3 regions of the Bradyrhizobium sp. 40 genome follow, and region 3 is predicted to be linked to each of the others. Evidence: predicted binding sites of a transcription regulator. Region 3 holds the regulator's gene; each other region holds the start of a gene.

Region 1 (9,538 bases), 2.8 Mb from region 3:
GGTGCCGCCGACGGCAGCGCGCGTGTAGTTCTCGGACACCCAGATCGAGACTGGCGCGGGGCCGCCCTTGAAGTAGGAGCCGACCGGCGAGGCGATCACCGCGAAGATGTATTCGGACGACGGCTTGACGCCGAGGAAGGTCTCGCTCGCGATCATGAACGGGCGCAGGTAAAGGCTGCCCTCGCCGCCCGGCATCCAGGCGCGGTCGATGCGCACGATTTGCTCGACGGCCTCGATGAAGACGTCTTCGGGAAGCTGCGCCATCGCCATGCGGTCCGCCGAGTCCTTGAAGCGCCGCGCATTGGCGTCGGGGCGGAACAGGTTCACGCCGCCGTCGTCGCGCTTGTAGGCCTTGAGGCCTTCAAAAATTTCCTGGGCGTAGTGCAGGACGGCGCCGGCCGGATCGAGCTGGAAATTGGCGCGGGCCTCGACACGCGCCTCGTACCAGCCGCCCTTGGCCTGGTTGTAGCGGACCACCGCCATGTGATCGGTGAAGACCCGCCCGAAGCCGGGGTCCACCAGCTTGGCGACCCGATCCTTCTCGGGGGTCGGATTGGATGCGGGCTGGATGTCGAATTTCATGCTCATGTCCTTGCCTCCCGCTGCCGGTAGCGGCGCCGTTGTGGCACCCACCTGCCCCGATTTGGGCCCGGCTGGCTCAATTGGTTTCTGGCCGGACCGCCGCCAGCCTTGTTACGGCCGGTTTCCGTGGCCAGCATGTCACCGAGGACATGCTTTTGCGGAAGACGGAAGTCCAGTATGTTTTGCCGAAATGCCGTTCGACAATCGCACGGTTGATCTGCTCCGGCCGTCGCCGCCTGTCTGGCCCACTGGGGCCGCCTTGCTTCGATGCCCACCCGACGCGAAACGATCTAAAATTTCGTACGGGCCGATCGTTTTGTAACATTGAGACCAAGATACGTCAATATGCCTGACATAAATTTCGCGACTCCTTCTCAAGACGCTGCCGGGCCGCGGCCGGCCGCAGACGACGGAGGCAATTTGCGCTGGGATATCATCGAACTGCTGTTCTTCGCCTATCGCGATTTCGTCGGCGATCCCGACCAGGAACTGGAGGCGTTCGGCTTCGGCCGGGCCCATCACCGCGTCATGCACTTTGTTTATCGTTATCCCGGCCTCAAGGTCGCCGACCTCCTCAACGTCCTGCGCATCACCAAGCAATCGCTCGGCCGGGTGCTCAAGCAGCTCCTGGACGAGGGCTATATCGTCCAGAAGACCGGCGACAATGATCGCCGCCAACGCCTGCTGTTTGCGACACCGAAAGGCGAGGCGCTGGTGCAGAAGCTCGCCGGTCTCCAGACCACGCGCATCACCAAGGCGCTCGCCGAGATGGCGCCGCAGGATGCCGAAACCGTCAAGCGCTTCCTGCGCGCAATGATCGACCGCGACGATCCCGACAAGGTGCTCGAAACGATCTTCGCCACCGTCAATCAGGACAAGGAGTGACCGTGCCGCTCGCTGCCACGCTCGCACGCCCGCCGGCACGCCCCGCCGACGATGCTCCGCATCTCCTGCTGGTTGACGACGACCGCCGCATCCGCGACCTGCTCTCGCGCTTCCTTGCCGGCGAAGGCTATCGCGTCTCGACCGCCGCCAGCGCCAGCGACGCCCGTTCCAAGCTTTTGGGCCTGCACTTCGACCTCTTGATCCTGGATGTCATGATGCCCGGCGAGACCGGCTTCGATCTCGCCCGTTTCATCCGGACTTCGTCCTCGGTGCCGATCGTGATGCTGACAGCGCGGCATGAAGCCGAAGCGCGCATCGAGGGCCTGCAGATCGGCGCCGACGATTACGTCGCAAAGCCGTTCGAGCCGCGCGAGCTTGCGCTGCGCATCAACAACATCCTCAAGCGCGCTGCGCCGCCGCCGCAGGCCGCTGCAGTGGAGAAGATCGCGTTTGGCCCGTACATCTATCACCTGGACCGCGGCGAACTGCGCCAAGGCGAAGACGTCATTCACCTGACCGACCGCGAGCGCGAGATGCTGCGGATCCTGTCGGAGACACCGGGCGAGACCGTGCCGCGCAGCGCGCTAACCGGCAATGGCAGCGTCAACGAGCGCGCCGTCGACGTGCAGATCAACCGCTTGCGGCGCAAGATCGAGACCGATCCCGCCAATCCGCTGTTCCTCCAGGCCGTGCGCGGCATCGGCTACCGGCTGGTAGCCTCTCCATAAAGAGTGAAGCGCCACCGATGAGCACGATCGATAGCGGCCTGACGCTTTTGAAGAGCGCCGCCGGCCGCGTCTCCGCCGCCAATGGCTGGATGGGCAACGCCTTCAAGGGCTGGATGCCGACCGGCCTTTATGCGCGTGCGCTGCTGATCATGATCGTGCCGATGGTGATCCTGCAATCGGTCGTCGCCTTCGTGTTCATGGAGCGGCACTGGAACACGGTGACACGGCGCCTGTCGGCCGCGGTGGTGCAGGACATCGCCGCGCTGATCGACGTCTACAAGGGCTATCCGCAAGACAAGGATCGCGACCAGATCCGCCGCATCGCGCAGCAGCGCCTGGGCCTCGTCGTCGATTTCCTCCCGGCCGGCGACATGCCGCCGCCGGGACCCAAGCCGTTCTTCTCGCTGCTCGACCAGACGCTGTCGGTGCAGCTCGGCCGCCAGATCGGGCGCTCCTTCTGGATCGACACGGTCGGCCGCTCCAATCTGGTCGAGATCCGGATCCAGCTCGACGACGCCGTGATGCGCGTGTTCGCGCAGCGCAGCGCCGCCTATGCCTCGAACTCGGAGATCTTCCTGTTCTGGATGGTCGGAACGTCCTCGATCCTGCTGATCGTCGCGGTGCTATTCCTGCGCAACCAGATCAAGCCGATCCTGCGACTTGCCGACGCCGCCGAGAGTTTTGGCAAGGGCCGCGAGGCGCCGAATTTCCGCCCGCGCGGCGCGCGCGAGGTGCGGCGCGCGTCGGTCGCCTTCCTCGAAATGAAGTCGCGCATCGAGCGGACGATGGAGCAGCGCACCGCGATGCTCGCCGGCGTCAGCCACGATCTGCGCACGATCCTGACGCGGTTCAAGCTCGAGCTGGCGCTGATCGGCGACAGCCCCGAAATGGAGGGCATGCGCAAGGACGTCGACGAGATGTCGATGATGCTCGAGGACTACCTCGCGTTTGCTCGCGGCGATTCCGGCGAGCAGTCGCAGCCGACCGACATGGCCCAGGCGCTCGAGGAGCTGCGCAGCGACGCCGAACGCCACGGCCACACGGCGACAGTCGCATTCAACGGGCTGCCCGTGGTCACGGTGAAGCCGGCCTCGTTCAAGCGCTGCCTTGCCAACCTCGTCACCAACGCCGCCCGCTACGGCAAGAGCATCGCCATCACCGGCCAGCGCGATCACCGTTATTTGACCGTGACGGTTGACGACGACGGGCCGGGCATTCCCGCCCATTTGCGCGAAGAGGTGTTCAAGCCGTTCCTGCGGCTGGACAACGCCCGCAACCAGGATGAAGGCGGCACGGGCCTCGGCCTCGCGATCGCCCGCGACATCGCCCGTTCGCATGGCGGCGACATCACCCTTGGCGACAGCCCGATGGGCGGATTAAGAGCGAGCGTGCGGATACCGGTGTAACCGGTGATGTAGCCCGGATGGAGCGTAGCGAATCCGGGATTCTTTCTTCGCGATCGATGCACCGGTCCCGGATTTCGCTTCGCTCCATCCGGGCTACGATCTTCCTTACTTCGGCAACAGCGCTTTCAGCTTGTCCATGTCACGCACGTTCATCTTGAAGCCGCCGGGCATCACGATGTCGCCGGGCTTCTGGTCCGGCTTGCAGGCGCCCAGCCATTTCGCTTCGAGCTGCATGGTCGTGTCGCGGCCTGCCGCGCCGGCGGCGCCACCTTGCGCGTGCGACGACGTCTTCACCGTATAGGCCGAATTGAAATCGCCGGTGATCTCAGCATGCGAGGTCGTGCTGATGCCGGCGACATTGCACTCGGAATCGCTGACATAGCCGGTCGCGGTCTTCTTGATATCCTGCTTGGCGCAGATCTGCTTCGCCATCGGGGAGATGTTGTTGTTCATCTCCTTGTCGACGGTCTCGTCGGTGCAGTGCTGCATGGTCATCTCGGGCACCGGCGTGCCGGTCCTGACCATCTTCAATTCCCACAGGCCCGCCTTGCGCACCGGCAGGTCGTCAGCGCGGGCGCTGGCTGCCGACAAGACGAGGCAAAGTGCGGAGCCGAGCAAAGCGAGTTTGCGCGTCATGTCGGAAGCTCCCGGCTGCGATGGCGGCGTTGCGAAAGCGCCTCAGTAGAGTGTGCGGATCGGCTGGTCGGCCGCGCCATAGGGCACCCAGCGGCAGGAGAACGAGATGTAGCCGCCCTCATAGGCCTGCACCGCCAGGAATTTGGCGACCTTGCCATAGCGCGCGCAGTGATCGACCGCGACCTGCCGCGCATCGACCTGGGTTGCCATCGAATAGGCGATGATGCCGCCAGTGTCGTTGCCCTTGAACGGGGGCACCGGAAGCAGATCGGCGCGCGCCGACTGGCTCGCCATCATACCCAAGGCAAGTAGGCCCGCGGCCGCAATGATTCGCATTCCCGTCACTCCGATTGGTTGGCGGCAGTTTACGGTGTCGGCGCGGCGGTGGAAAGAACGGATGGTCGGTCCAACGCAGCATTGCGGTCAACTCGTCGGCAAGTGTTGCCGCGCTGCACTTGACCTCCCCCGGCCTTCGCGGCACCGTCCGACCCTTGCAGATCATGCTGTCTGGATCATCCATGCGCGCCTCGACCTTCCTGAAATCGCTCCGCTTTGCCGCCGTGCTCGGCCTCCTGTTCGGGGCGCTGTCGCTCGGTGAGGCCAGGGCCGCCAATCCGCTGGAGCTGAATTTCTGGCTGAGCGGGCCGCGTTATGACGGCAACGTCTCCGAATGCGACCGGGCGCTGCCGACGATCGCCAGCCAGTTCTGGGAGAAAGAAAGCTCGTTCTGGAATTCCTCGTTGAAGATCACCGGCTTCGCCGCGGTTCACGAGACCGCGTTCCGGCCTTGGGCATCGGATAACATCCCCCGCCGCTATTGCACCGGCGAGGCCATGCTCACGGACGGCAAGATGCGCAAGGTGCACTTCTCCATCGTCGAGGATGGCGGCTTCGCCGGCTACGGCCAGGGCGTCGAATGGTGCGTGGTCGGGCTCGACCGCAACTGGGCCTACAACCCGGCCTGCCGCGCCGCCAAGCAATAATTGCTCTGATCCGGACCCATCAGGCGGCCCAACGATGGTCGCCCGAAATTTGTTCTTGAAATGTTCCTATCGCCTGCTAGGCTCGTCTGCACAGTCTAGTTGAGGGGCGTCGCCATGTTTCATTCCAGATTGCACTCGTTCTCCCGCCTGATGATCTCGCTGACGCTTGCGGCCGGGCTGGCTGCACTGGCCGGCGGCGCAAAGGCCCAGGACAAGCGGCAGAACACGCCCGGCGAATTCGATTTTTATGTGCTGTCGCTGTCGTGGTCGCCCTCCTTCTGCGAAGAGGCGGCGGAGCGCGGCGGCCGCTCGCAGACCCAGTGCAGCGGACGGCCCTACGCTTTCGTGGTGCACGGTTTGTGGCCGCAATATGAGAACGGTTTTCCGGAATATTGCCAGCGGCCGTCGCCGCGGCTGAACCGCAGCATCGTCTCCTCCATGCTCGATCTGATGCCGGCGCCGGGGCTGATCTTCAACGAATGGGACAAGCACGGCACCTGCTCGGGGCTCGCCGACCGCAGCTATTTCGAGACGATCCGGAAGGCGCGCGCCGCGATCAAGATTCCGGCCGAATATCTCGATCTATCGCAGGCCAAGGCCGTGGCGCCGGCGGAAGTGGAGGAGGCCTTCATCAAGGCCAATCCGGGCCTCAGCAATGCCGCCGTCTCGATCACCTGCAACCGGACGCGGCTATCGGAAGTCCGCATCTGCCTCAGCAAGGACTTGCAATTCCGCGCCTGCGAGGAGATCGACCGCCGCGCCTGCCGTCGCGACCAGGTGGCGATGCCGCCGATCCGGGGTGGGTAGCCCAGGCGTCGTGCCTCTTTGCTCAGGGCCTCACGTGGCGTAGTGCTCTTGCATGAATTATCGCCACGCCTTCCATGCCGGCAGCTTCGCCGATGTCATCAAGCACATCGTGCTGGCGCGCATCATCACCTATCTCCAGGACAAGCCGGGTGCGTTCCGCGTCATCGACACCCATGCCGGCGCCGGCCTCTACGATCTCGAAAGCGACGAGGCGCGTCGCGGCGGCGAGTGGCTGACGGGCATTGCGCGGCTGATGCAGGCGCGGCTGTCGAACGACGCCATGGCGCTGACCAAGCCCTATCTGGACATCGTCCGCGCCTTCAATCCGAAGGGCGAGCTCAAGGCTTACCCGGGCTCGCCGCTGATCGCACGCGGCCTGCTGAGGCCGCAGGATCGCCTCTTGCTCTGCGAGCTCGAGCCGAAGGCGCGCAAGGCGCTGATCGGTGTGCTGCGCCACGACGAACAGGCCCGCGTGGTCGACCTCGACGGCTGGATGGCGCTGCCGGCTTTCGTGCCGCCGAAGGAACGGCGTGGGCTCGTGCTGATCGATCCCCCGTTCGAGGCGAAGGACGAGTTCGAAAAGCTCGAAGAGGCCTTCTCGACGGCTTTCGCGAAATGGCCGACCGGTATCTATGTAATCTGGTATCCCGCCAAGAGCCGGCGCGCCACCGACGCGCTGGTGCAATCAGTGGCGCGGCTCGCAGCCGCAGCAAAACCGCCGGGAAAATGCCTGCGCCTCGAATTCAGCGTGGCGCCACAAGCCGACGGCGCAGCCCTCACCTCCAGCGGGCTCTTGATCGTCAATCCCCCTTACACACTGCACGGCGAGCTCAAGACGATCCTGCCCGAGTTGGAAATGCCGCTCGGCCAGGGGGGCGCTGCCAGATTCCGATTAGAGGTGCCAAGGCCGTAACACTCCGGCATCTTGGGAAAAATATGCAGGAGCGGTGGTCAATCTGCAGAGAACCGTATTATGCTGTTGCGGTGACTGGCTTTACGTTCCGCTTCCGCGAATGGTTGCGGCGGAGTGAAGGCCTAAGAAAGATCCAGTCGGACCGAATGGTCTGCCCAAGGATGGCCAGCTCCCGGGCTTCGTAAGGCCCGGTCATGTCGTGACGTGCGTCTGCGTCACGACGGAGGAGCAATGAGGGGGAGTTTCCCGATGGCCATGACGGGAACGGTCAAGTTTTTCAACGGTGAGCGCGGCTACGGATTCATCAAACCGGACGACGGGGGCCGCGACGTCTTCGTGCATATTACTGCTGTGGAGCGGGCCGGACTGAAGGACCTTGCCGAAGGACAGCGTATTACTTTCGAAGTCGAACCGGACAAGAAGGGCAAGGGGCCGAAGGCGGTCGATTTGGTCATCCTTCCCTAGCGAGTCCGACGCGAAACACCGGCGCAAAAAAAATCCCGGCCGCGAGCGGCCGGGAGGCTGTAGTCCGGTATTTTCTTCTTTGGGTATCAGAAGTGATAGTTCACGCCTGCGCGCACAACGCTGGCGCTATAGCCGTTTGACACGCCTGTAATCGCGAACTGACTCGTCGACAGATCGATGTAGAGATATTCGAGCTTGGCGCTCCAGTTCGGCGCGAAACCAACTTCCGCGCCGGCACCGATGGTCCAGCCGGCGCTGGTATGCGACTCCGTCCAGCCGAACGTCTGCGCGCGCAGCTCGCCGAAGGCGAGGCCCGCCGTGCCGTAGAACAGCACGTTGCTGAGGGCATAGCCCGCGCGGCCGCGCAGGGTGCCGAACCACGGATTGGAGAACTTCCACGGCGCGAAGGTGTCGTCGGCACCAGCGGCCTGGATGTCGCCCTCGACGCCGAACACCCACGGGCCGTTCTGGAAATTGTAGCCGGCCTGAACCCCGCCGACGAAGCCCGACGGTTTTGCGGGATTGTTGTTCACCGAGCCCCATTCGTAGCCGAGATTGGCACCGAGATACGGACCGGCCCAGCTATAGGCGTTGAGCGGCTGATTGACCGTGTAGGGCGCACGCTGCCCGTAATTGAGATCGGCGGCCCCTGCCGAAGCCGTCCAGCCGACTGCAGCCAACGCGGCTGCGCCCACAACGAGCCTCTTCATCACATACTCCAACGCAACTGCCGTCACCGGCGCGATGCCTGCGCCGCCGCGCGAGGCAAAACCGCATGGTTACGGAACCACCACTATTTCGCGTAACATTTATCGAGAGTTTTAAGTTAAAGGCCTGTTAAGCCGGGTTACCGCGCTGTTAACAGGCTTAAGCAAGCGTTACCGGGAACTGCGCCGCCATCCTGTGCGTGCTGCACGGCCGGAACTTCAAATCGGCACCCGCAACGCCTAAATTCGCACCATGGTTCACGATTCCACCGACAATCCGGACGACGCACGCGCGCGCAAACCCGTGCGCGGCAACGCGCCCGACGTCCCGCCCCAGGAGACGGAAGCGGCGCCGCCCGACCTCGATCCCGCCACAGCAAACGGGGACGACGAGGACGACGCACGGCTGCCGGACATCCTGGAAGAGAGCGGCACGGTCGGCGAAGAGCCGCTGGCGACCGGCCACGAGGCGATCGAACGCGCGGTCCGCCTCGCCCCCACCTCGCCCGGCGTCTACCGCATGCTCAATGGGAATGCCGACGTGCTCTATGTCGGCAAGGCCAAGAACGTCAAAAAGCGCCTGTCGAACTATGCGCGCCAGAGTGCGCCGCAGCCGGCGCGCATCCTGCGCATGATCGCCGCCACAGTTACCGTGGAAATCATCTCGACCCACACCGAGACCGAAGCGCTGCTGCTGGAGGCCAACCTCATCAAGCAGCTTCGGCCGCGCTTCAACGTGCAGCTGCGCGACGACAAGTCGTTTCCCTATATCCTGATCACGGGCGACCATTGGGCGCCGCAGATCCTGAAGCATCGCGGCGCGCAGACGCGGCCCGGTCGCTATTTCGGCCCGTTCGCCTCGGCCGGCGCCGTCAATCGCACCATCACCGCGTTGCAGCGCGCATTCCTGATCCGCTCCTGCACGGATTCCTTCTTCGAGAGCCGCTCGCGGCCCTGCCTGCTCTACCAGATCCGCCGTTGCGCCGGCCCCTGCACCCGCGAGATCGACTTCCCCGGCTACACGACCCTGGTGCGCGAGGCGAGCGACTTCCTGTCCGGCAGGAGCCATGCGGTGAAACAGGAGCTTGCCGCCGAGATGGAGAAGGCCTCCGGTGAGCTCGAATTCGAGAGCGCCGCGCTCTACCGCGACCGCCTCGCTGCGTTGTCCGCGATCCAGTCGCAGCAGGGCATCAATCCGCGCACGGTGGAAGAAGCCGACGTGTTCGCCATCCACCAGGAGGGCGGCTTCTCATGTGTCGAGGTGTTCTTCTTCCGCACCGGGCAGAACTGGGGCAACCGCGCCTATTTCCCGCGCGCGGAGAAGACGTATACGCCGGAAGAGGTGCTCGGCTCCTTCCTCGCCCAGTTCTATGACGACAAGCCGCCGCCGAGGAACATCCTGCTCTCGCACGAGATCGAGGAGAGC
Region 2 (9,538 bases), 2.1 Mb from region 3:
CAGGTCCGCAACATCGCCGAGGTCGCAACCGCGATCGCCGGCGGCGACCTGTCGAAGAAGATCACGGTGGACGTGCGCGGCGAAATTCTGCTGCTCAAGGATACCTTGAACACCATGGTCGAGCAGCTCCGCTCCTTCGCCGCGGAAGTGACGCGCGTCGCACGTGAGGTCGGCACCGAGGGGCGGCTCGGCGGCCAGGCCGTCGTGCCCGGCGTCGGCGGCACTTGGAAGGACCTCACCGACAACGTCAACCTGCTGGCCGCGAACCTCACCACCCAGGTCCGCAACATCGCCGAAGTCACCACCGCGGTGGCGCGCGGCGACCTGTCGCGCAAGATCACCGTCGACGTGAAGGGCGAAATCCTCGAGCTCAAAAACACCATCAACACCATGGTGGACCAGCTCAATGCGTTCGCCGGCGAAGTCACGCGTGTTGCCCGCGAAGTCGGCACCGAAGGCGAACTCGGCGGCCAGGCCCAGGTGCCCGGCGTCGCCGGCACCTGGAAGGATCTCACCGACACCGTCAATTTCATGGCGGCGAACCTGACCGAGCAGGTCCGCGGCATCGTCAAGGTGGTGACCGCGGTCGCCAACGGCGATCTCAAGCAGAACCTCACCGTGAAATCGAAGGGCGAGGTCGCGGCGCTGGCCGACACCATCAACAACATGACCGAGACGCTCGCGACCTTCGCCGACCAGGTGACGTCGGTGGCGCGCGAGGTCGGCGTCGAGGGCCGGCTCGGCGGTCAGGCCGACGTGCCCGGCGCCGCCGGCACCTGGAAGGATCTCACCGGCAACGTCAATTTGCTGGCGGCCAACCTCACCTCGCAGGTGCGCGCGATCGCGGAAGTGGCGACCGCCGTGACCAAGGGCGACCTGACGCGGTCGATCCAGGTCGACGCCCGCGGCGAGGTCGCGGAGCTGAAAGACAACATCAACACGATGATCACGAACCTCCGTCTCACGACGGACGTGAACACCGAGCAGGACTGGCTGAAGACCAATCTGGCGAAATTCACCAACATGCTTCAGGGCCAGCGCGACCTCACCACCGTCGGTCGCCTGCTGCTGACCGAATTGTCGCCGCTGGTGAATGCGCATACCGGCGTGATCTATCAGGTCGAGAACGAAGACAGTCCGCGGCTCCTGCTGCTTGCCTCCTACGCCGGCGATGGCGTCTATCCGTATCCGCGCGTGCTGCCATTAGGCGACGGCCTGATCGGCCAATGCGCGCTCGACCGGCGCCCGCGCGTGATTGCGGACATTCCGCCCGACGTGGTGCCAATCAATTCGGCATTGCTTCGCGTCGCGCCGAAGAACCTCGTGGTGCTGCCGGTGCTGTTCGAAGGCCAGGTCAAGGCGGTCATCGAGCTCGCCTCGCTGACCTCCTTCACGACCTCACAGATGACCTTCCTGGAGCAGCTCACGGACTCGATCGGCATCGTGCTCAACTCGATCGAGGCGACGATGCAGACCGAAGGCCTGCTCAAGCAGTCGCAGCAGCTCGCTGGCGAGCTCCAGACCCAGCAGCGCGAATTGCAGCAGACCAACGATCAGCTCGAACAGAAGGCGCAGCAGCTCGCCGAGCGCAACGTCGAAGTCGAGCGCAAGAACCAGGAGATCGAGCAGGCCCGCCGCGCACTGGAGGAAAAGGCGACCGAGCTCGCGCTGACCTCGAAGTACAAGTCCGAATTCCTGGCCAATATGAGCCACGAGCTGCGCACGCCGCTGAACTCGATCCTGATCCTCGGCCAGCAGCTCACCGACAATCCGGACGGCAATCTTACCGGCAAGCAGGTCGAATTCGCCCGCACCATCCACGGCGCCGGCACCGACCTGCTCAATCTCATCAGCGACATTCTCGATCTCTCCAAGATCGAATCCGGTACGGTGACGGTCGACGCCGAGGAAATCCTGACCGCGAACCTGCTCGAGACGGTCGGGCGGCCGTTCCGTCACGAGGCGGAGAACCGCAACCTTTCGTTCAAGATCGACGTCGATCCGAACCTCGCGCGCAGCCTCGTCACCGACTCCAAGCGCCTGCAGCAGGTTTTGAAGAACCTGCTCTCCAACGCCTTCAAGTTCACCGCCGAGGGCGAGGTGCGCCTGAAGGTCGCCGCCGCGGTCGGCGGCTGGGGCACGGATCATCCCGTGCTGAACTCTGCGCCGGCGGTGATCGCATTCGAAGTGTCCGACACCGGCATCGGCATTCCCCTGGAGAAGCAGAAGCTGATCTTCGAGGCGTTCCAGCAAGCGGATGCCGGCACCAGCCGCAAATATGGCGGCACCGGCCTCGGCCTTGCGATCAGCCGCGAGCTCGCAAGCCTGCTCGGCGGCGAGATCCACCTGCGCAGCTTGCCGGGCAAGGGCTCGTGCTTCACGCTTTACCTGCCGCTGAAATATTCCGGACCGACGCTCGCGCCCCGCGCGACGCCTCAACAGAGCCAGCCGCCGGCGCTGCAGCCCGCGACAGCCGAACCGCAGCGCGTGATCGAGCAGCTTCCCGACGACCGGCTCAACCTCGAACCCGGCGACAGCATCCTCCTGATCGTCGAGGACGACCCGCACTACGCGCGTGTGCTGGTCGATCTCGCGCGCGACAAGGGCTTCAAGGTGCTGGTCGCCGCCCGCGGCGCGGAGGCGCTGGAGCTTGCAAAGCAGTACCAGCCGAGGGCTGTCTCCCTCGACGTATTCCTGCCCGATATGCTCGGCTGGACCGTGCTGAGCCAGCTCAAGCACAATCCGCTGACCCGCCACATCCCCGTGCAGATCATCACGCTCGACGAGGACCGCCAGCATGCGCTGGCGCGCGGCGCCTTCTCCTTCGTCAACAAGCCGACGACGACCGAGGGCGTCTCGGCCGCGCTGACGCAGATCAAGGAATATGCGCGGCCGCGGCGCAAGCGGCTGCTGATCGTCGAGGACAACGAGGCCGAGCAGCTCTCGATCCGCGAGCTCCTGCACCACGACGACATCGAGATCGTGACGACCGGCACCGGTGCCGACGCGCTCTCGATGCTGCGTGAGAACCCCTGTGATTGCGTCGTGCTCGACCTGCGCCTGCCCGACATGACCGGCTTCGAGGTGCTGGACCAGATCCGCAACGACGAGGCGCTGTCGAATGTCCCGGTCGTCGTTTTCACCGGCCGCGAGTTGTCGGCCGAGGAAGATGCGGAGCTCCACACCATGGCGCGAAGCATCGTGGTTAAGGGTGTGGAATCGCCGGAGCGCCTTCTTGACGAGACCGCGCTGTTCCTGCACCGCGTCATCACGGAGTTGCCGGTCGAGAAGCAGCGCATGCTCGAGAAGCTGAACAGTTCCGACGAAGACCTGATTGGCAAGACCGCCCTGCTCGTCGACGACGACGCCCGCAACATCTTCGCGCTGTCGAGCGTGCTGGAGCGGCGCGGCATGAAGGTGCTGACGGCCACGACCGGCAACGAGGCGGTGGCCCTGGTTGAATCCAATCCGGAGATCGCCATCGTGCTGATGGACATCATGATGCCGCAGATGGATGGCTATCAAACCATCGGCGTCATTCGTGAAAATCCGACCTTCGCCCGTCTTCCGATCATTGCGTTGACGGCCAAGGCCATGAAAGGCGACCGCGAGAAATGCCTCGAGGCCGGCGCGTCCGACTACCTCGCCAAACCCGTCAACACCGATCAATTGCTGCTTGCAATCCGCATGTGGCTGCACCGCTGAGTTGGATGCCCGTATGGACCACGAAAAGGTCAACATCCTCCTCGTCGACGACCAGCCGGCCAAGCTGCTCGCCTATGAGGTGATCCTGAAGGATCTCGGCCAGAACCTCGTGATCGCCTCGTCCGGTCGCGAGGCTCTGGAGGTGCTGCTCAAGACCGAGATCGCGGTGATCCTGGTCGACGTCTGCATGCCCGAGCTCGACGGCTTCGAGCTCGCCGCGATGATCCGCGAGCACCCGCGCTTCCAGAAGACCGCGATGATCTTCATCTCGGCCATTCAAGTCAGCGACATCGACCGCCTGCGCGGCTACGAGATGGGCGCTGTCGACTACGTCCCGGTGCCGGTCGTGCCGGAGGTGCTGCGCGCCAAGGTCAAGGTGTTTGCAGAGCTCTATCGCAAGACGCGCGAACTCGAACGGCTGAACCAGGATCTCGAGGACCGCGTGCGTGCACGCACCGCCGAGCTGGAGAATTCCACCGCAAAGCTCCGCGAGAGCGAAGAGCGGCGCAGCATGGCGATCGCCGCCGGCAAGATGGGTTCGTGGGACTGGGACTGGATCACCGGCGACTGGATGTGGGACGAGGGGCAATACCGCATCTTTGGTGTTGGCCCGGAGAGCTTCGAGGTGAATCCGGCCAACGTTCAGGCGCTGTTGCATCCAGACGACGTCGATCAGTTGCGCAAGGCGATCGCCGAATTCAACAAGGGCACACGCTCCTATGAAACGGAGTTCCGCATCGTGCGGCCCGACGGCGATGTGCGCTGGTGTGTCGGCACGGCCGCCGCCACGGTTGACGAGAGCGGTCGGGTGATGCGCGTCAGCGGCGTGACGGTGGACATCACCGAACGCAAGCGCGCCGAGGAACGGCAGACTCTCCTGGCGCGGGAAGTCGATCATCGCGCCAAGAATGCGCTTGCGCTGGCGCAATCGATCGTGCGCCTCACCCGCGCCGACGAAGTCAAAGCCTATGTCAGCGCCGTCGAGGGACGCATCAATGCACTGGCGCGCGTGCATACGATCTTGTCGCTGTCGAGCTGGCAGGGCGCCGAACTCTCGAAGCTGATCGACGAGGAGCTTGCGCCCTATTCCCTCGGCGGCCAGATCAAATTGGCGGGGTCCGAAGTTCAGTTGCTGCCGGCAACCGCCCAGACGCTGGCGCTGGCGCTGCATGAGCTTTTCACCAACTCGGCGAAGTATGGCGCGCTCTCGACGCGAACGGGACGGCTCGCGATCGGTTGGCAGGTCGAGGATGAGCTGCTCACGCTGACCTGGGAGGAGTCCGGCGGCCCGCTCGTCATGACGCCGAAATCCCGCGGCTTTGGTACGCGGAGCCTGCTTGCGAGCGTCGAGTCCCAGCTCGGCGGGCAGGCGCGATTCGATTGGCGCGCCGAGGGTCTGTTGTGCCGGCTCGATGTGCCGTTGGTCCGCAAGACTGCCGCGACGACCGCGCCCGGCAACTTCGAAGCCGCCAGCTCCGCCGAATTGCAGCGCGCGTCCGGTTAACCGGAGGCCGCACTCTTCCTGCGCTGCGTCGTTTGCGGCTCGCGCGCGACCCGTCCTTCGAGCCAGGCTTCCGTTTGGGCGAGATCGCGCAGAGCCTTGGCATAGCGGCACGCCGCGCTTCGCTCCGCGCCGCGGGGCAGCTTGCGCGCTTTGCGGAGGATGTCCGCGGCGGCGTTGCGATAAGCCAGAGAGCGATAGAGAAAGACCACCTTACCCATATCGAATGTTCCCGTGTTGCGCGGTCATTCTCGCCCACCCGGCATGAACGTCGGATGAAGCGGGCAATAACGATTCCTTCATGCGGGTGGAACCGGCGCGTGTCGCAGGCGTTGCTTGCGAGATCGGGATAGAGTTCCATGCGCGCGAAAAAGTCGTCGGACCTGATCTCTCCGAGCGGGCTCGTCAAGCTGATGACGCACGCCATGATGGGCGCAGCCTTAGGGCTCGCTTTCAGCCTCTTGCTCGTGCTGTCCAATCCAGCCGTCGCCAATTTGCTGAGTCACGGCGGAAGCCAGGCCGTTGTCGTTTTCGCCCTCACATTGGTGACGACGTTCGCGATCGGGGCGACACTCACCGGCGTCGTATTCATCCTCGCAGAAGACAAGCAATCTTGAAGGATGCGAGATTTACCGGAACTTCTTTGTTCGGAACTCCTGCGACGAATAGCAGTTGGCTGCCTGCGTCAATTCAACTCAGGGAGTTCCCGCACATGAAGACCACCAAGCTCGCTCTTGCCGTGATGTTGGCCACCGGCCTCACCGCCGCGCCGTTCGCGGTGCAGGCTAAGTCGCACAAGGCAAAACACGGATCCTCGATGTCATCGTCGCAAACCACCACAGGCGCCAACACCAAGTCCTCCAAGGGTGCTGATCCCTCCGGTCAGGGCGGCTCCGGTCCCGGCTCCGATCAGGGCGGCACCATGACGAACAACAAGGGCGGCATGAGCAACACCAAGTAGGTTTTGTTCGCCCAACTCATAGAGGCCCCGCGATCGCGGGGCCTTTTTGCTTATGGTGTTCGAACAAACTTTTCTCGGGCCGCGTTGCGCGCAGGCTTCAGCTCCGATGGCTTCCCAGGATGTCAGGATGGACGCTGCCGGAATCAGCTCTCACCAGATGATCGAGTCGTGCGCGCTTGCGCGCGATCAAGAGCTGGGCCGCGGCGTCGTCGAGCCCCTCCCGTTGCAGCTGCCGGATGGCAGAGCCCAGTTCGAGAATCTCGGCGCGCAGCTTTAGAATCCGGTACGCATCCGGGTCTTCCTCCACCGTGCGCTCCCAAAGCTTTCAGCGGCGCGCGATCACGCGCAGAGGACTACCTAATGCCTTCGCGGAACGAAGGCTCATCCTGTCGCGGACATTCGGCAGGACATCGCCGCCACCTGCAGCCTTCCATTCGCCGATCAGCAGATTGATTTTTCGGCGCAGATCCATCTGCGCCAAGGCCTTCTCTGTGCAGTCGCGATCGCGCTCGACGAGCTCGCGCACGGACGCCTCGACATCGGCCATTTCAAGCCTCAAGGCGCTGATTTTACGTCGAATTTCATTAATTCTGTTGTCCATGACTTGTTAGAACAAAATAAGAACATATAGTCAAGTCACGATTTCAGAAGGGAGAAGCGACATGCAGGTTCAGGGTAAATACGACGCCAAGACTCTCCTCACCGCCAAGACTTTCCTCACCGAGCAGATGACGCGGGCGCAGGGCCTCCGGCTGAAACGGCTGAGCGAAGAGGCGTATCAGCCCGCGCAATATGCGCGGGATCTGTCCTCCAGCGAGGCAGCACGGCGCATTCAGGTGCTGGAAGCCGAGATCGAGCTGGCGGATTCGTTCTAGACTAAGCCGCGTATCCGGGACGTGCATGCGCGCTTTCGGAACCATGCCTGTCTCGGATTGTTTTCCCAGGCCAAGGGAGAACATGCATGGCACGCAAGGCAAAGAAGCGCCGCTACTCGCGCAGCTCCGGCAGCGACGTCGAAGGCGAGATGAAGCGCTACAAGAAAGGTACCGCGAAAAGCGGACCGGGCGGTCGAGGCGGACGCGTGAAGAGCCGCAAGCAGGCAATCGCGATCGGCCTGTCGAAAGCGCGCAAGAAGGGCAAGAAGGTCCCGAAGAAAGCCGCGAAGCGAAAGACGTCAAAGAAGACATCTCGGAAAACATCCAAGAAGACTTCGAGAAAGACTTCGAAGAAGACGTCGAAGCGCAAATCCTCCAAACGGTCGCGCTGACCTCCGTCAGATCATGCTGCCCGGCATGAAGCAGCGGATCGAAACGCCGAACGCGGTCTTCACCGGCCACACCATGGTGCGGCCGGCCCGGTTCGGCTCGGTGATCACGGCTTCGTCCGGGACGTCGACCCACTCGCCGTCGAGCCGCACGCGATAATGTCCATTGTGCGAGTCCCAATCGGGATCGGCGACGGCAAACCCATCCGCATCTGAGCAGCACGGACCGAGATGGCTGCGCAGACCGTCGAACCATGGCTTGAGGGGAGAATCCGCGTAGCGGCCGTCGTCACGCCCGAGAGCGATTCCGCCCCACAGCACGAATGGCGCCACGAGCAGCGCAGTCCTCAGCGAGAGCTTCAATCGATCCATGTCGGCACCGATCAAATGCGAATTGCCGGCCGGCTCAGCGGCGGCAAGTTCGAAGTTCCACGCTTGCAATCGTCCCGGCGGCTTCATTGCCGCCGAGTCCCTACGAGATCCGAAATTGTGATGAGCGAACACGGCTTTTTCGGACGAACCGGGTCATCCTCCCTGCCGTTAACGAGAATGTTATCGGCGGACATCCGGAATCCTGAAGGCGAACAGGAAAGGCGGCCCGGGGGGCCGCCTTTTTGGAGTTGCGCCGATCGACGTTCGCCTTATGCGAGCGGCACCGCGACGAAACGGGTCGCCTGCGCGCTTCTGACCTGCAGCAGCACGCTACGCTTGCCGGACGATTTCGCCTGCGCCAGCTCCGAACGGACATCGCCGATATTGGCGACAGCCTTGCCGCCCACATTGAGGATGACGTCGCCGGTCTGGATGCCGCGTTGCGCGGCCGGCCCTTGCGGATCGACTTCAGTGACGACGACGCCCTTCTGGCCGGCGCCCTGCACGTCGCCGGCCGGAGCCAGGCTGAGTCCGAGACGCGGCGGCATGCCGGCATCCGGCTGCGACTTGCCCTCGTCGGCTCTGGCCTGCCGCTCGTTCGGCAACTCGCCGAGCGCCAGTGTCACCGTCTTGCTGTCGCCCTTGTGGACGACGTCGAGCTTCACAGACGTGCCCGGCGCCAGGGTGGCGATGGTGCGAGCGAGATCGCGGGAATCCTTGATCGCGGTGCCATTGACGGCGGTGATGACGTCGCCCGCCTCGATGCCCGCCTTCGCCGCCGGGCTGCCGTCCTGCGGATTGTCGACGATCGCGCCGCGCGCCTCCTTGAGGCCGAGGCTGTCGGCGATATCCGACGTCACCGGCTGCACCTGCACGCCGAGCCAGCCGCGAGTGACCGCGCCCTTGTCCTTCAACTGTGCGACGACGAGCTTTGCAGTCGAGGCCGGAATGTCGAAGCCGATGCCGACAGAGCCACCGGAGGGCGAGAAGATCGCGGTGTTCACGCCGATCACGTTGCCGTTCATGTCGAAGGCCGGGCCGCCGGAATTGCCCTTGTTGATCGGCGCGTCGATCTGGATGAAGTCGTCATAGGGACCGTTGCCGATGTCGCGGCCGCTGGCCGAGACGATGCCGGCGGTCACGGTGCCCCCGAGGCCGAAGGGATTGCCGACCGCGACGACCCAGTCGCCGATACGCGGCTTCTGGTCCGAGAATTTGACGAACGGAAAATCCTTCTTACCCTCGACCTTGATCAGCGCGAGATCGGTCTTCGGATCGGTGCCGACCACTTTCGCGCTGTAGATCGTGCCGTCGTCCATCGTCACTTGCACAGACTCGGCGTGATCGACGACGTGGTTGTTGGTCACGGCATAGCCGTCGGCGGAGATGAAGAAGCCGGAGCCCTCACCCGTGATCATCTGGCGGTGCTGGCGCGGCATGCCCTCCATGCCACCCGGGCCGCGGAAGCCGAATTGCCGCGAGAACTGGTCGAACGGCGTCGCCTCGTCCGAATCCATCCGGTTCTGTTGCAGCATCGCGCTCTTGTCGTTGTCCTGGTCGATCCTGACCCGCACCGAGATGACGGCGGGTTTGACCTTGCTGACGAGGTCGCCGAAGCCCGGCGGTGTCGCGGTGGGCTCCGCGGCCTGGGCGGGCGCGATGAAGGAGTTCGCGCTGAACGGCGAAGAGCCAGGTGCAGTCGCCAGCACGGCCACGCCAAGCGCGGCCACGGTGC
Region 3 (9,538 bases):
AAGCCGGTCGGAGAGGGAGCGAAGCGGGTGACGACGGGAGAGGTCATTCTTGGCAAGGCCTATGCATTGGAGGCGGTGGTATATAACAGGACCGGAGCATAACTAAAGCCCGGCAGCGGTCCGCGAAGGGTTGCTTGAGACCTTGCTTAAGCCCTTGGCTCAGCCTCCCGAATTTGGCAGAAGGGCCGCTGATTTCCCTACAGGATTTTCGTAATGACAGAACCGGTGGCGAACGAGGTTGGGCGCGATTTCATTCGTGACATCATCCAGGCCGACCTCGACCAGGCCAAATACAAGGAGATCGTGACCCGGTTCCCGCCGGAGCCGAACGGCTATCTCCATATCGGCCACGCCAAGTCGATCGCGCTTAATTTCGGCATTGCCCAGGAATTTCCGGGCCGCTGCCATCTGCGCTTCGACGACACCAATCCGGTCAAGGAAGAGCAGGAATATATCGATTCCATCCAGGCCGACGTGCGCTGGCTCGGCTTCGACTGGGGCAAGAACCTGTTCTTCGCTTCGGACTATTTCGATCGCCTCTATGAATGGGCGGAGCAGCTGATCCGAGACGGGCTTGCCTATGTCGACGACCAGACCCAGGAGGAGATCCGTCTTGCGCGCGGCACGCTGACCGAGCCCGGCAAGAACTCGCCCTTCCGCGATCGCACCGTGGATGAAAACCTCGACCTGTTCCGTCGCATGAAGGCGGGCGAATTCCCGAACGGCGCGCGCGTGCTGCGGGCCAAGATCGACATGGCCGCGGGCAACATCAATCTGCGCGACCCCGTGCTGTACCGAATCCTGCATGCGCACCATCCGCGCACCGGGACCAAGTGGAGCATCTATCCGAGCTACGACTATGCCCACGGCCAGTCGGACGCGATCGAAGGCATCACGCACTCGATCTGCACGCTGGAGTTCGAGGATCACCGGCCGCTCTATGACTGGTTCATCGAGAAGCTGCCGGTGCCGTCGAAGCCGCACCAGTACGAATTCGCGCGGCTGAACCTGACCTACACGCTGCTGTCGAAGCGCGTGCTGACCCAGCTCGTCCGCGAGGGCCATGTCGCGGGCTGGGACGATCCGCGCATGCCGACGATGGCGGGGATGCGCCGCCGCGGCGTGCCGCCGGCCGCCCTTCGCGAGTTCGTCAAGCGCATCGGCGTGGCCAAAGCCAACAGCGTCGTCGACGTCGGTATGCTCGAGTTCTGCATACGCGAGGAACTGAATCGCACGTCGCAGCGGCGCATGGCGGTGCTGAAGCCGCTCAAGGTCGTGATCGAGAACTATCCGGAAGGGCAGACCGAGGAGCTCGAGGCGATCAATCATCCGGACGATCCCTCCGCCGGCACCCGGAAGATCACGTTCGGCCGTGAGCTCTATATCGAGCAGGACGACTTCATGGAGAACCCGCCGAAAAAGTTCTTCCGTCTGTCGCCGGGCAACGAGGTGCGGCTGCGCTACGCCTATTTCGTCAAGTGCACCGGTGTGATCAAGAACGATGCAGGCGAAGTGGTGGAACTGCGTTGCACCTACGATCCCGCGACCAAGGGCGGCAACGCGCCCGATGGCCGCAAGGTCAAGGCCACCATGCACTGGCTGTCGGCGGCAACATCCGTGCCCGCGGAAATTCGCGTCTACAACCAGCTGTTTGCCAATCCGAGCCCGGACGCCTCGAACTTCGCCGCCGACCTCAATCCGCAGTCGCTGGAAATTCTCGCTGATGCCCGTGTCGAGGCATCGGTCGCGGAAAGCAATTCGACCGAGGTAATGCAGTTTGAGCGCCAGGGCTATTTCGTGCGCGACAGGGACTCGACGCCCGGCAAGCCGGTATTTTCCAGGACCATCGGTCTGCGCGACACGTTCGCGAAGGAAGTGGCTAAAGGTTGAAAAGAGCTGCGAGACCACAATGAGTAATGAAGCCGACGCGATCGTTTCCGCCATCATCGCGAAATGGCGCGCCGGCTTCGCCACGCTCGATGCGGCCGCGCTCTCATCGCTCTATGCGAGGAATGCGTTCTTCTTCGGCTCCAACCCAAAGCTCTACCGGGGCAGGGACGGCGTCGCAGACTATTTCAACGGCCTGCCACGCTGGCGCAAGCCGAGCGCGTTATTTTCCGAGGTGAAGGCGGCGCAGGCAGGTCCTGACCTGATCAATATGGCCGCGAGCATCTCGTTCGATCTCGCCGGCGAACGCCCCGATTTCTCGGTCAAGATGAGCTGGGTCATCATGCGCGAGGACGGCGACTGGAAGATCGTCAATCACCATGCTTCGTCCCAGGCGCCGCTGATCTGACCAGTGGAGCACACGACTTCGTCATCCTCGTGAGAGAACGAACATGCACCTCGCGCGTTGGGGTGGGCCCAATAAGGAACCCACCATGCAGAACATCGCAGAGCATATGGAAGTCATCGGCGCCGACGGCGTCCACATCGGCACCGTCGACAAGGTCGAAGGCAATCGCATCAAGCTGACCAAGAAGGACAGCGGCGAGGGCAGCCACAAGGGGCATCATCACTTCATCGACAAGGGCCTCGTCGCCGATATCGAGGGCAACAAGGTCCGGCTGTCGGCCAAGGCCGATGTCGCTGTGACGATGGAAGAGGAAAAGTAGCGATCGCAACCTTTCGTTCCTGATCCGTACCGCTATCCGCCCGCCTGCACGTTCCGGTAGCTTCTGACTTCGTTGCGTATCATCGAGTGCACGAAATGGCGGAGCCGGGCCGGCCGGTACGGTCGCAGGGGATCGCAGGGACGTGGCCCGCGGGCCGCACCGCGTCCGCGGGCGGCCTCGCGCCTGCAGGCCTCGACCTCTGGACATCGCTGGCCGAGACCCTCCGCGCATGGCTACGCGCCGAGGCTGGCGCCGGGCGGCTGTTGCCGTGGGTGCCCGTAGCGTTTGGCTGCGGCATCGCGCTTTATTTCTCTGCCGATCACGAGCCAGTACTGTGGGTCGTTGCCACGACCGCCATCGCACTCCTGCTTGGCGCGGCTCTGTTGCGGCGGAGCCGGCTGTTCGCCCCAGCCATCATGATCGCGGCGGTCGCGGCCGGCTTTGCCGTCGCGACCTGGAAGACGGCGCGCATCGCCCACCCGGTGCTGGCAAAGGCGCTCTATTCGGTGTCGTTGTCGGGCTTTGTCGAGGCTCGCGACATCCGCGAGCGTACCGATCGTTTCGTGCTGCGCGTCACTGCGATGGAGGCGCAACGCAGCGACGTCAGGCTTGAGCGCGTGCGCCTGTCGGTCCGCAAAGGCACCGCGCCGGAGGTCGGTAGCTTCGTTCAGCTGAAGGCACGGTTGATGCCGCCGCTCGCGCCGGTGCGGCCCGGCAGCTACGACTTTTCGCGTGACATGTTCTTCCAGGGCATCGGCGCCTCCGGCTTCGCGATGGGCGCAATCACGGTGGCGCCGCCGCCTGAGACCGCCGGCTTGCGGCTGCGTTATGCGGCCTTCATGCAAGGCCTGCGCGATGCGATCGATGCCCGCATCCGGGCGACGCTCGACGGCGACAACCGGGCGATCGCGACCGCGCTGCTTACCGGGCGGCGCGATGCGATCACCACGCCCGTCAACGATGCGATGTTCATCTCCGGTCTCGGCCACGTGCTCTCGATTTCCGGTTATCACATGGCCGTCGTTGCCGGTGTCGTGTTCTTCGCGGTGCGGGCGCTGCTCGCTCTGATCCCGGGACTTGCGGCCGGCTTCGCCATCAAGAAATGGTCGGCGGCCGCCGCGCTGGTCGCTGCTGCGTTCTACCTGCTGCTGTCGGGCGCGGAGGTCGCAACGCAAAGATCGTTCTTCATGACGGCGGTAGTGCTGATCGCGGTGATGGTCGATCGCCGCGCCATCACCTTTCGCACGCTTGCTGTCGCCGCGCTGATCGTGCTGGCGGTCGCGCCGGAAGCACTGGTGCATCCGAGTTTTCAGATGTCGTTTGCGGCAACGCTCGGGCTCGTCGCCTTGGTGCAGATCGGCATGCCCAATTTGTTTGCCTCGCCGGACCATTCGGCGACCGCGCGCATTGCGATGTGGGGTGGCCGCGAGATCGCGATGCTGTTCATGGCCTCGCTGATTGCGGGACTTGCGACCACGCCCTACGCCGCTTTCCATTTCCACCGTGTCACGCCGTTTGGCGTGCTTGCCAATCTCGGCGCGATGCCGGTGGTCTCGGCGCTGGTGATGCCGGCGGGATTGTTGGGGCTGCTTGCTGCGCCGTTCGGGCTGGACAGCGTGTTCTGGTGGCTGATGGGGATCGGCATCGAGTGGATGGTCGCGGTCTCGCGCTGGGTCGCGGCCTTACCGGGCGCGGTCGGCCGCATCCCGGCGTTCGGGATCACGCCGCTGATCGCGGCGAGCCTGGGAATCATTGTGCTAGGCTTGTTGCGCACGCCGCTACGCTGGTCCGGCGCCCTGGTCCTGCTGGCAGCGATCCTCTGGGGACTGTCGGCGCGGCAGCCCGACATCCTGATTGCCGGGGATGGCGCCAGCGTCGCGGTGCGGGGCAGGGACGGACATCTGCACCTGATCAGGACGAGCAAGGACAGCTTTCTGCTCAAGGAGTGGCTCGCTGCCGACGCAGATCCGCGCGATGCCGGCAGAGCCTCGCTGGCCGATGGCGTGTCCTGTGACGAATCGGGCTGCGTGACGCCACTGGCCGACGGGAGGTTGGTCGCGCTGGCACTGCGCGTCGACGCTCTCGCGGACGATTGTAGTCGGGCCGCGCTGGTGGTGACGACACGCCCCGCGCCGCCCGATTGCGCGGCGATGGTGGTCGATCGGCAACGGCTCGCCAGCCAGAGTGCGCTGGCGCTGACGCAGCGTGGTGACGGCTTTGTGGTTCAGGCGGTGAGGGCGAGAGGCGCGAGCCGCCCCTGGTTGCCAGCCGGCGCAGGCGAGGGTGATTTCGACGGCAGCCTTGCGCCCAAGGCGATCGCGCCCCGCATCAAGGACGCAACGCCGGCGGAGACCGACTTGCAGGCCGACGATTGATCTGACGGTGCGGAGCAATGCAGTGGATTGGTGCATCTGCTCGGATTCACTGGGCGCAAACCGCGCCATCTCGCCGGCCACGGCCGGCGATGGCGATTCAATCTTGACCTCCGACCTCGTAGCCGGCTGCGTCAGCCGATCGGCAGGCGCGTGACGGTCGGCTGCCTGTCGACGATGACCTGCGCCTTGTGCTCGCGCTCCGTCACCGGCTGGGTCACAGGCAGTTGCAGCACGGTCGCGCGCTGGCCTTCGACGAGCTGCGTCACCAGCACATATTTGCCGTCGGGGAATTCGATCGCGTCGTGATGGCGGTCGGGAACGTGCGGATCGATCTTGCCGAACTTGCCCACGCGGGAATTGATGGTGCGCGTCCAGATCCAGCGATTATCGTAGCGCACGTCGTCGGCGAAGGCGAGCTCCGTTCCCGGCAGCAGGCAGACGGCAACAGACGGATCGGCTGCCGAGGCGAAGCCGCGCGTCGAGGTGCCGCGGAAGCTTGTCGTGACGATCGTCTCGCCGACTTCGGCGGGGCGCGACGCGACGGCATGCAGGCTGTAGTCACACATCGGGTGCTCCTCATGCTGGGATAGCAACCCGCGTCTCTTAATCGAGGCGCAGGCCTCTATCAGAGTTGATGCATTAACGCTCTGCTTGGTTGTGGGCAAATCTGCGGCTGGTTTCCGCGAGCCGCGATCACATTATCTTTCCCGAATTCAATAGGAACAAAGCGAGTTGCGATGCATTCGGGAGGCGCGTGCGCGAATATCGCCGGCTTGACTGCAACGGTCGAGCTTGATCGCTGGCCGCTGTTTCCTCGAACACTTGCGCCGCGAACCAGTTCCGCTTCGTGGGCGTCGCGAGGAGCCAGCGCCGAAGGAGGGGCCGGATAGTCTGTGCAGAACCAGAAAGACTACCCAGCCGGAGCGGACGATGATCCGCTCCAATCCCTGACCGGCGATGCCGATCGGAAGCGCGCGCGGCGCCAAGCACTTCCGGTATCAAGTACTCCCGGTATCAGTACTTCCGGTAAAGCCCGATCAGCTTGCCCTGAATCTTCACCCGGTTGGGCGGCAGGATGCGGACCTCATAGGCCGCGTTGGCGGGCTCGAGCGCGATCGAGGCGCCGCGACGGCGGAAGCGCTTCAGCGTCGCTTCCTCGTCGTCGATCAGCGCCACCACGATGTCGCCGGTATCGGCGCTCTCGTTGCGCTGAATCAGCGCCATGTCGCCGTCAAGGATGCCGGCCTCGACCATGGAATCACCGCGCACTTCGAGCGCGTAATGCTCGCCCGAGCCGAGCATGTCAGGCGGTACGCTGATAGTATGGCTGCGGGTCTGCAACGCCTCGATCGGCGTGCCGGCCGCGATGCGACCCATCACCGGCACCGCGACGGGACGTTCGCCCTCGTCCGCGGGCAGGCTGGAGCTCGCACGCACCTTACCGAGATTGCCCTCGATGACGCTCGGCGTGAAGCCGCGGCGGCTGCCGGCGGCTGCCTGGAGCTCCGGCAGCTTGATGACTTCAATCGCACGAGCGCGGTTGGGCAGGCGTCGGATGAAGCCACGCTCCTCGAGCGCCGTGATCAGGCGATGGATGCCCGACTTCGAGCGCAGGTCGAGCGCATCCTTCATCTCGTCGAAGGAGGGCGGTACGCCGCTTTCCTTCAGACGTTCACTGATGAACCGCAGAAGCTCGTATTGTTTGCGCGTTAACATCTCGACCAAAGTCCCCCGGTTGATGTCGTCCGATTCCGAGACGCTGAATTCGGCAATATGCCGCTACATGCTCGAAACAAATCATGAACGGACACTATATGTTCGATACATGTTCCGCAACTGCTTAATTTACCGTGAACAGAGCAAAGTTGGCGGAACGCGCATTGCCGGGGCGCTCAAACAGGGAGCCGCAACACTTCGCAAGCCGTGCCGGCTTCGGCCTTCGGCGCGAACGGTGCGCGCACGAGAAGTACCTGCGCTGCAGCGAGATTCGCAAGCAGCGAAGAGTCCTGATGATTGACGGGAAGAACGACGCGTGTGCCATCGTCACGCTCCTCCAGATGCGCGCGCAGATAGTCCTCGCGCTGGTCGTTGGCGCTGACATCGCGGCCGAGCACGGCGCGCTCACGGCGATGGTGAATCACTGAACGGCCCGACAGGGCACGAATCAGCGGCACCATGAACAGGAAAGCGCACACGTAGGACGACACGGGATTGCCCGGCAGACCGATCACGCCCATTGCGCCGAGCCGCCCGTGCATCATCGGCTTGCCTGGCCGCATCGCGATCTTCCAGAACGCCATCGCGATGCCTTCGTCCCGCAGTGCCTGCTGGACCAGATCGTGGTCGCCGACCGATGCGCCTCCGGTCGTGATCAGGATGTCGGCGCCGCTCTCACGGGCGCGGCGGATGCCGGCGGTGGTGGCCTCCAGCGTGTCGGCGGCAATACCGAGGTCGATGGTCTCGGCGCCTTCGCTGCGGGCGAGCGCGTGCAGGGCGTAGCCGTTGGAATAGACGATCTGGCCGTGGCCGGGCGTGCTGCCCGGCATCACCAACTCGTCGCCGGTGGCGAGAATCGCGACCTTCGGACGCCCGCAAACGGCAAGGTGCGGATGATTCATCCCGGCGGCGAGCGCGAGGTCGCGCTCGGTGAGACGGCTTCCCTTGCGCAGGAGCACGTCGTCCTCGCGGAAATCGACGCCGGCGGGGCGAATGTGCCGACCGGCGATCGCGGCTTCCTTGATCGTGATACGCTTGCCGGCGGCGACGGTGTCCTCCTGGATCACGACGGCGTCCGCGCCACCGGGAACGACGCCGCCGGTGAAGATCCGCACGGCCTCGCCGGCGCCGACCATCCCCGCGAACGGTCGGCCCGCCGCGACTTCGCCGATGATGGTGAGCTCCGAATCGATCGTCGCGGCATCGGCCGCTCGCACCGCGTAGCCGTCCATCGCCGACATCGCCTGCGGCGGCTGCGTGCGCCGCGCCGCGACGTCACGCGCGAGCACGCGATGGTAGGCCTGGTCGAGGGAGATCATTTCTTCCGGCAGCGGCTCTGCACCCGCCAGCACCGCGGCAAGCGCGTCGGAAACCGGCATCAAGGCCACGGCGAAAACTCCTGCTCGGCACGTTCGGGCGAATGTTCCGCACGTCTTCTAGCCGAGCGCGGGCGCAGAGGCAAAACAGCCGAGCGGGTGCAGTCATCCCACCGCATTGTTCCGGAAGGCAGGATCAAGCGCGTTGCGGCATGATCCGAAGAACGTGCCAGATCGGCAGGACAATGGTCATGGCAAGACGAGAACGACGAGCGCCCCGGCCCGCATCGATCAGCTCCCTGGCTGCCCGTGAGTTACGTCGGGCGCCTTGGGTCCCTGATCCTTGTCGGGCAGCGGATCGGCCTGGGATTTCAGGTCGGCGGCCTTGCTCACAAGCTTGGCGGAAAGATCCGAATCTGAAGTTGTCCTGGCGAATTCAAGAAGAAGTGAGGCCTGCTTGGTGAGGTAGGTTTTGCCCAACACGATGATGCATCCGTCTGTAGAAGTCCCAACGGACTCTAGAGTCCGGAAGACGGTATTCCGTTCCGGGAACTCTGTATAAAAATGCACAAAGTGATCGGGTTCCTAAACTTCTTCAAAATTAGTCGCGTTGGGCCGCATCTCCGGGGGTCTCGCGGCGGCAGATCGTCGTCAGATGCCCAATGCTTTCAATGCGTTCCCCACATCACGCGGCGAGGTCACATGCACGGCCGTCAAGCCGCGCGCCCGCGCTCCCTCGATGTTTTCGGCAAGATCGTCGAAGAACACGATACGCCTGGCGGGCACGCCGATCGCCGCGACGACGTGGTCGAAGGCCTCGGCATCCGGTTTGCGCAGGCCGATGCTGGACGACAAATACAGCTCGCGGAAATGGCCGAGGAGGTCGGCATATTCCCTTGAGAAATGGTCCACGTGTGGCCGGTTGGTGTTGGAGAAAGCGTACAGCGGCATCTGCTTCGCTGCCCGCGGCAGCAGCTCGGCGATGTCAGGCATTTCGCCGGCGAAGATCGCGTTCCAGCCTTCCAGGAACTGCGCGTCCGAAATGCCGATTCCGAGCGACGCTCGCAATGAGGCGAAATAGTCCTCATCGCTGATCTTGCCCATCTCGTGCAACCGATAGGCTTCGCTGTCGCGCACATAGCGCGCGACGATGGATTCGGGCTTGCAGCCGGCGTGTCCCGCCCAGCAGGCGATCGCCTTGGAGAAATCGATATCGAGCACCACGCGGCCGAGATCGAACAGAAGCGCATCCGCGCTGCCGGGAGAGAGCGATGTCACCTGCATCCTTTCACTCAGTATCGATATGGCTCGTGGTCGAACAGTGGAAACGCGCTGAACACGCTCGGCGCGTTGGTTGCGGTCGCGTGGTGCAGGCAGGATTTGTTGACCTCGGCGAACGAGGTCGCACCCAAGAGGCCGAGGCAGCGCAGCACTTCGTCCTCGAGCAGCTCCAGCATGCGCGCCACGCCGGCTTCGCCGGCCGCCGCCAGCGCCCAGCATTGCAGCCGGCCGATGC

What was found. The regulator LexA, encoded in region 3, represses DNA repair genes until DNA is damaged. The targets are predictions, from matches to a motif close to TGTTCNNNNTGTGTTCNG.
Region 1: a site for LexA is predicted at 5,271-5,288, ahead of IVB40_RS30310 (ribonuclease T2). Genes of this name have one in related genera too.
Region 2: a site for LexA is predicted at 6,776-6,793, ahead of IVB40_RS27050 (DUF3072 domain-containing protein). Genes of this name have one in related genera too.

What each region holds. Positions count from the first base shown of each region.
Region 1 is NZ_CP064688.1:6,316,956-6,326,493, forward strand. It holds gene IVB40_RS30275 (branched-chain amino acid aminotransferase) at 1-588, opposite strand, end outside; gene IVB40_RS30280 (MarR family transcriptional regulator) at 928-1,467, shown strand; gene IVB40_RS30285 (response regulator transcription factor) at 1,464-2,195, shown strand; gene IVB40_RS30290 (ATP-binding protein) at 2,213-3,601, shown strand; gene IVB40_RS30295 (DUF3617 family protein) at 3,707-4,237, opposite strand; gene IVB40_RS30300 (hypothetical protein) at 4,280-4,573, opposite strand; gene IVB40_RS30305 (hypothetical protein) at 4,756-5,220, shown strand; gene IVB40_RS30310 (ribonuclease T2) at 5,335-6,027, shown strand; gene rlmJ (23S rRNA (adenine(2030)-N(6))-methyltransferase RlmJ) at 6,080-6,940, shown strand; gene IVB40_RS30320 (cold-shock protein) at 7,190-7,405, shown strand; gene IVB40_RS30325 (outer membrane protein) at 7,492-8,115, opposite strand; gene uvrC (excinuclease ABC subunit UvrC) at 8,366-9,538, shown strand, end outside.
Region 2 is NZ_CP064688.1:5,616,251-5,625,788, forward strand. It holds gene IVB40_RS27015 (HAMP domain-containing protein) at 1-3,705, shown strand, start outside; gene IVB40_RS27020 (HWE histidine kinase domain-containing protein) at 3,719-5,209, shown strand; gene IVB40_RS27025 (hypothetical protein) at 5,206-5,427, opposite strand; gene IVB40_RS27030 (hypothetical protein) at 5,566-5,823, shown strand; gene IVB40_RS27035 (hypothetical protein) at 5,919-6,167, shown strand; gene IVB40_RS27040 (hypothetical protein) at 6,265-6,474, opposite strand; gene IVB40_RS27045 (hypothetical protein) at 6,493-6,714, opposite strand; gene IVB40_RS27050 (DUF3072 domain-containing protein) at 6,830-7,042, shown strand; gene IVB40_RS27055 (DUF6496 domain-containing protein) at 7,129-7,434, shown strand; gene IVB40_RS27060 (hypothetical protein) at 7,441-7,803, opposite strand; gene IVB40_RS27065 (Do family serine endopeptidase) at 8,073-9,538, opposite strand, start outside.
Region 3 is NZ_CP064688.1:3,537,672-3,547,209, forward strand. It holds gene gltX (glutamate--tRNA ligase) at 1-47, opposite strand, end outside; gene IVB40_RS17200 (glutamine--tRNA ligase/YqeY domain fusion protein) at 214-1,890, shown strand; gene IVB40_RS17205 (SgcJ/EcaC family oxidoreductase) at 1,910-2,296, shown strand; gene IVB40_RS17210 (DUF2171 domain-containing protein) at 2,382-2,615, shown strand; gene IVB40_RS17215 (ComEC/Rec2 family competence protein) at 2,711-4,990, shown strand; gene IVB40_RS17220 (hypothetical protein) at 5,122-5,556, opposite strand; gene lexA (transcriptional repressor LexA) at 6,005-6,706, opposite strand; gene glp (gephyrin-like molybdotransferase Glp) at 6,883-8,094, opposite strand; gene IVB40_RS17235 (hypothetical protein) at 8,314-8,505, opposite strand; gene IVB40_RS17240 (HAD family phosphatase) at 8,674-9,306, opposite strand; gene IVB40_RS17245 (alpha-hydroxy acid oxidase) at 9,315-9,538, opposite strand, start outside.